One region of the Variovorax sp. GW823-FHT02B07 genome, then DNA from elsewhere that is predicted to be linked to it. Evidence: riboswitches for the same ligand, from Rfam matches in the RefSeq annotation. Region 1 holds a riboswitch; the other holds the start of a gene.
The links. Region 1 has a riboswitch for thiamine pyrophosphate ahead of AC1RGU_RS17380 (purine-cytosine permease family protein). Riboswitches for the same ligand answer to the same signal wherever they lie in the genome.
Positions count from the first base shown of each region.

Region 2: another riboswitch for thiamine pyrophosphate. It lies ahead of thiC (phosphomethylpyrimidine synthase ThiC); the one in region 1 lies ahead of AC1RGU_RS17380 (purine-cytosine permease family protein).

Region 1 covers NZ_JBXAJX010000002.1:1,382,940-1,386,339, reverse strand. The annotation lists gene AC1RGU_RS17390 (enoyl-CoA hydratase) at 88-864, opposite strand; gene AC1RGU_RS17385 (MarR family winged helix-turn-helix transcriptional regulator) at 1,002-1,457, shown strand; TPP riboswitch at 1,568-1,672, shown strand; gene AC1RGU_RS17380 (purine-cytosine permease family protein) at 1,749-3,089, shown strand; gene thiD (bifunctional hydroxymethylpyrimidine kinase/phosphomethylpyrimidine kinase) at 3,034-3,400, opposite strand, start outside.
Region 2 covers NZ_JBXAJX010000007.1:193,960-197,359, reverse strand. The annotation lists gene AC1RGU_RS27000 (hypothetical protein) at 1-328, shown strand, start outside; gene AC1RGU_RS26995 (hypothetical protein) at 362-772, opposite strand; gene AC1RGU_RS26990 (YchJ family protein) at 951-1,382, shown strand; TPP riboswitch at 1,410-1,515, shown strand; gene thiC (phosphomethylpyrimidine synthase ThiC) at 1,609-3,400, shown strand, end outside.

The DNA.
Region 1 (3,400 bases):
GCGGAGATTCTCACCCGGGCCCGGGGGCCCGCGGACCGGCGCATCACGGGTCGGCCGACATCTGGACGACGACCGGCCCGCTTGCCGCTACGCCGCTGTCTTTGAGAAGTCAGGGGCCCGCTTCTCGGCGAACGCCGTGAAGGCTTCGCGCGCTTCGGGACTCTGGAGGCGCTCCACGAACTGCGCGCCTTCGAGGTCCATCTGGGCTGCAACGGCCGCGCCCTGCTTCATCAGGCCCTTCGTCAGCTTCAACGAGCCCGCGGCACGGCTGGCGAGCAGCTCGGCAACCTTCTGCGCCTCGCCGTGCAGGTCCGACACAGGCACGACCCGGTTCGCGATGCCCCAGGCCAAGGCCTGCGCAGCGGACACCGGCAGGCCCAGCGCAAACATCTCGTAGGCACGAACGTGGCCGATGCGGGCCGGCAGCAGCAGGCTCGACGCCGCCTCGGGGACCAGCGCCAGATTGACGAACGGCGTGGACAGCAGCGCATCCTCAGCCAGCACGACGAAGTCGCAGTGCAACAGCAAGGTGGTCCCCACGCCGACTGCGCGCCCGTTGACCGCCGCGATCAGCGGGCGTGTCGAACTCGCCAGTGCACGCAGGAAGCGAGCGACATGGCGTTCTTCGTTGTCGGCCTTGCCGGCAGCCACGGCAGCGAATTCGCCCAGGTCGTTGCCCGAGGTGAACATGCCGCCTTCGCCTCGAATCACGATGGCCCGCACGGACGGGTCGCTCTCGGCGCCTGCGATGGCATCGGCCAGGCGGCCATACATCGCATTGGTCAGAGCGTTCATCTTCTCCGGCCTGGCCAGCGTGAGGGTCAGGACACTCCGGGTGGATTCGACGATCACGTGTTCGGTCATAGGTTCTCCTGGTTGCCCGCTCGCACCGTGCGAGAGGGATGGAATTTAATTCGCACGCGAAGTATATGCTTCGTGTGCGAAATAAAAAATGGATAAGATGTAACCTGCCGCGCCTTCGCTCAGGCCACAGGAATCCGATGAAAGCTCAAAAAAAATACAGGCTGGTGTTTCTTCTGAACGTCGCCCAGCGGGCGGTGCAGCGCTGGAAAGAAACCCGCGGCGACGCCCTGCCCGCGCTGTCGGCAGCCCAGGCCGGCACGATGTTTTTCCTGTCGACCAACGATGGCGCCCTGACGGGAGAAGTCGCGCAGGCACTGAACATCGGTGCCCCGGCCATGTCCGGCCTTGCCGCCCGGCTCGAAAAGGCCGGCTACCTGACCCGCGCGCAAGACCCGAACGACGGGCGCGCATTCCGCCTGTACCAGACCGAGGAAGGACGGCTTGCCGGACAGCGTGCAAAGGCCGGGCTCGGCGCGTTGAACGCACGGCTGACCCAGGGTTTCAGCGACGAAGAGATGGCAATCGTCGGCCGGTGGCTCGAATCGGTGGTCGAGAATTTTTCCGCCGAGGGCGCGGGAAAGCACGAGGAATAGGCCCTCGGTCCCGGCACGCCATCGGTGCGGCGAGTGCAAGGCCCGCTGTGGCCGGATTCTTCCGTGCGCAGGAACTTTTCGGTGCGTCCGCGACACACGCGCCTAAAATGACATTTCGCTAGGGGTGCTGCACCGGTTTCGACCGGTGTGGCTGAGAAAGTCCCTTTGAACCTGACTGAGGTAATCCTCGCGCAGGGAAGCTGGTCCGGTGGCCTGTCGCGTTGTCTCGCGTGACGGCCACGCCACTGGAGCCTCGCCCACCTGCCAAACCTTTTGCACTGGAGCAAACGGATGGCACACAACGACAACGACAGTTCCGCTTCGTCCGGCAACGAAGCGCTCACGCCCCTGCCCGCCTCCCGGCGCGTCTTCGGCTGGCACGACCACGCCTCGCTGTGGTTCAGCCTCGGCGTGGGGCTGCTGGTGATGCAGATCGGCGCCTACCTGGTGCCGGCCGTGGGCACGCGCGACGCGGCGCTAGCCATCGTGCTGGGCTCGCTGCTCGGCGCCGGGCTGCTGGCCTGGACCGCGCGGCTGGGCTGCGAAACCGGGCTGGCCAGCGCCGGCCTGATGCACGCCACCTACGGCAGCGCCTTCGCGCGGCTGCCGGTTCTGCTCAACATCGTGCAGCTGGTGGGCTGGACCACCTTCGAACTCGTGATCATGCGCGAGGGCACGCAGGCCATCGGGCAGCAGGCCTTCGGCCCCGCGCTCGGCACGGCCTGGGGCGGCGTGCTGACCACGCTGCTGTGGGGCGCGGTGCTGCTGGCCCTGCTCGCGGGTTCGATGGTCAAGCTGGTGCGCCGCTTCGTGAGCCGCTTCGGCCTGCCGCTGGTGGTGCTGTCGCTGCTGTGGCTCAGCTGGCAGTTCGCCACGCGGCTGCACGCCAAGGGCCTGGACGCCTTCTGGGCCCGGCCCGGCGACGGCAGCATGGGCATGTTCAGCGCGCTCGACCTGGTCATTGCGATGCCGGTGTCGTGGCTGCCGCTGGTGGCCGACTACGCGCGCCACGGCAAGCGCAGCGCCGGGGGCGGCCTGGGCAGCGCGTTCAGCGGCACCTGGATCGGCTACGCGCTCGCCAACATCTGGTGCTACGCGCTGGGCGTGATGGTGGTGAGCGTGGCCGAGCCGGGCACCAGCCTCGTCACGGCGCTGCTGCTGGCCCAGGGCGGGCTGGTGGCGCTGGGCCTGATCCTCATCGACGAGCTCGACAACGCCTATGGCGACGTGTACTCGGGCTCGGTGTCCACGCACAGCCTGCTGCCAAGCTGGAGCGTGAAGCGCTGGGGCCTGCTGCTGGCGGTGCTGTGCATCGGCCTGGCGCTGGTGCTGCCGATGCACACGCTCGAACCCTTCCTGCTGCTGCTGAGTTCGGTGTTCGTGCCGCTGTACGGCGTGATCCTGGGACGGCTGGGCAGCGGAAGTGCCGTGTCGGCGAACGGCACGCGCACCATCGACTGGGGCGCGGCGCTGATCTGGCTCGCGGGCATCGCGGCCTACCACGCGCTCGCCAAGTGGGCGCCGCAGTTCGGCTCGGCGTTGCCGACGCTGGCGGCGACCTTCGTGCTGGCCTGGCTCAGCCGGCCGACAGCGGCAAGCGGTGGGTCGGCACTGGCGCAAAGCCGTGGTTGAGCGGACCGTGGCCCGCGCCCACCTGCACATCCGCACCGGCGCGCATCGCGCCGAGGATGTACGCGCGTGCGCGCTCGACCGCCTCGGGCAGCGCCAGGCCCAGCGCCAGATGCGCGGCGATGGCCGACGAGAGCGTGCAGCCGGTGCCGTGCAGGTTGCGGCTGGCAATGCGTTGCGACGCGAGTCGCTTGCGCGCGCCGCTGCGCTCCAGCAGCACGTCGACCACTTCGTCGCCCGGCAGGTGGCCGCCCTTGAGCAGCACGGCCTTGGCACCGAGCGCGAGCAGTTCGTCGGCCGCGCCGTCGAGCGCG
Region 2 (3,400 bases), on a different contig from region 1:
TTTCGTCAAGGTACAGAGGGGCGAGCTAACGCCTGACGAAGCGATGATCCGCGCCGAAACGCTCTTGGGAGATGATGCGTATGCCGAACCTGGATTCATGATCACGCTTGCGAGCGCCTTAAGAAATTGCCCTCACTACCACCAACAGCAGCCCTTCCCATTCTTGGAGCAAGACGAAGAAGTCGAGGCGATGTTGGAGTCCCGCCCTCATTCACCTCGGCCTTTGAAGCCTTCACCACCCGATTTGGGGCCGTTCCTCCACTTGCGCGTGGAGGTGTGGCGTGAGTCCAAGAAGAAGCAAAAGCAGACTCGAATTGTCAAGCTGTGAAGTGTGATCGAAATAGGCCGCGGCGAGACAAGCCTATCGCGCGTGGACCCTGAATCCCAGGTACAAGAAAAACGCCACAACCGCCCCGACGATGGCAAGCCCAATCGACCACGGAATGTCCATGTCACTGCGCTCGCGACGCGAAACGCCATCCATACGGGTCAGCATCGTGCGTCGCTGGTCCGGCGTGTTGATGAGGAACTTGACGACGCCTGCAATGCCGCAAAGGGCAACGGCGCCCCCGATGATCATCAATCCCCAAACTTCCATATTGAACGTGATGGGAAATGCACCATCGGCGGCTGCGACAAAGGGTTCGCGTCCCCTTCGCGTGACAACGATTTGTCCGGCGCGCCATGCATTGAATCCGTGCAGAAAGGCGAAGGCGCCCAAGGAGAGGGTCGCAGCGAGCAGGAAGAACAGCTTGAGGAATCGCAAAAGCATGCTTTGGTGTTCAGCTTGAAGGAACGAAACGCCGGACGACTTTAGCGGCACAAGCCATTGGCGCAAGAGGCCCCGGCGCCTTTGGCCCCGGCAGGTCCCCGCAAAGCGGGCATGCCCGGAAGCCGCCCACACCCCACCTTCAGCCCCCGCCGCGCCAAGTGTTCCAATAGAGCCCTTCATGAGCGCCACCGACCCCACTCCCGGCCCCTGCCCCTGCGGCCGCACCGACCGTCGCGACAAGCCCATTGGCTACGCCCTGTGCTGTGGGCGCTACCTCGACGATTTCGAGAACACGCCGGCGCCCGACGCCGAATCGCTGATGCGTTCGCGCTATTCGGCCTTCGTGCTGGCGCGTGCCGACTACCTGCTCGCCACCTGGCACGCGTCGAAGCGGCCGGCGTCGGTGGAGTTCGAGCCGGGCGTCAAATGGCTGGGGCTGGACATCCGCTCGCGCTCGGTGCTCGATGCCGACCACGCCGAGGTCGAGTTCGTCGCCCGCCAGCGCGGCGCGACGGGCGTGGCGTTCCGCCTGCACGAGCGCAGCCGCTTCGTGCGCGAGGACGAGCGCTGGTTCTACGTCGACGGCGACCTGCACCAGCCCCCGGGTTGACGGCGGCGGGCTTCGGCCCGCACAATCGGCCCCGCTCCGGGGTGCACACATGTGGTGTGCTGAGATGGCAAAGCTGCCGACCCGCGAACTTGATCCGGGTCATACCGGCGTAAGAAGAGCTGCACTCCCTGACTTCGGTCCGTCACTCCCTTTTCTGGTGGCGGGCCTCCCGAGGTCCATCGAGCGATTGCGGAGCACCCTTTCCCTCAACAAGGAGTGCCTCCCGATGAATGCCCCCGACAAGTTCACTTCGCTGCTGTCGCTGACGCGCGAACCCTTTCCCGCCTCGCACAAGTGCGTCATTCCGGGCAGCCGGCCCGACCTGTTCGTGCCCGTGCGCGACGTGGCGCTGACCAACGGCGAAACCGTCTCCCTGTACGACACCTCGGGCCCCTACACCGACCCGAAGGTCGAGATCGACGTGCGCCGCGGCCTGCCCGACGTGCGCAGCGCCTGGGTCATCGAGCGCGGCGACACTGAAAGCTACGAAGGCCGCACGCACCACGCACTGGACGACGGCGCCAAGAACGAAGACCGCGACGCGCAGCGCCTGGCCGAGCTGCGCGCCGGTGCCTCGGCGCTGCAGCGCACGCCGCGCCGCGCCAAATCGGGCGCCAACGTCACGCAGATGCACTACGCGCGCCGCGGCATCGTCACGCCCGAGATGGAGTACGTGGCGCTGCGCGAGAACGGCAAGCGCGAGTGGATGGCCGAGTACCTGGCCAACGAGGAGCGCGCCAAGCGCGTGGCGGGCAACCCGATGGGCGCGAGCATTCCGCGCATCATCACGCCCGAGTTCGTGCGCGACGAGGTGGCCCGTGGCCGCGCGATCATTCCCGCGAACATCAACCACCCCGAGGTCGAACCGATGGCCATCGGGCGCAACTTCAAGGTGAAGATCAACGCCAACATCGGCAACTCGGCCGTCACCTCGAGCATCGAGGAAGAGGTCGAAAAGCTGGTGTGGGCCATCCGCTGGGGCGCCGACAACGTGATGGACCTGTCGACCGGCAAGAACATCCACACCACGCGCGACTGGATCGTGCGCAACTCGCCGGTGCCCATCGGCACGGTGCCGATCTACCAGGCGCTCGAAAAGGTGGGCGGCGTGGCCGAAGACCTGACGTGGGAGATCTACCGCGACACGCTCATCGAGCAGGCGGAGCAGGGCGTCGACTACTTCACCATCCACGCGGGCCTGCGCCTGCCGTTCATCCACCTCACGGCGGACCGCATGACGGGCATCGTGTCGCGCGGCGGTTCGATCATGGCCAAGTGGTGCATCGCGCACCACAAGGAGAGCTTCCTCTACACGCACTTCGAGGACATCTGCGACATCATGAAGGCCTACGACGTGAGCTTCTCGCTCGGCGACGGCCTGCGTCCCGGCAGCGGTGCGGATGCGAACGACGAGGCGCAGTTCGCCGAGCTGCGCACGCTGGGCGAGCTCACGCAGATCGCCTGGAAGCACGACGTGCAGACCATGATCGAAGGCCCGGGCCACGTGCCGATGCACATGATCCAGGCCAACATGGACGAGCAGATCAAGCACTGCCACGAAGCGCCGTTCTACACGCTCGGCCCGCTGACCATCGACATCGCACCGGGCTACGACCACATCTCCAGCGCCATCGGCGCCGCCATGATCGGCTGGGCCGGCACGGCCATGCTCTGCTACGTGACGCCCAAGGAGCACCTGGGCCTGCCCGACCGCGACGACGTGAAGCAGGGGATCATTGCCTACAAGATCGCCGCGCACGCGGCCGACGTGGCCAAGGGCCACCCGGGTGCGCGCTCGCGCGACGACGCGCTGAGCAAGGCGCGCTTCGAGTTCCGCTGGCAAGACCAGTTCAACCTGGGCCTGGACCCCGACACGGCGCGCGAATTCCACGACGAGACGCTGCCGAAGGACTCGAGCAAGGTGGCGCACTTCTGCTCGATGTGCGGCCCCAAGTTCTGCTCGATGAAGATCACGCAGGAAGTGCGCGAGTACGCCGCCAAGAAGGGCGTGGCGGAGC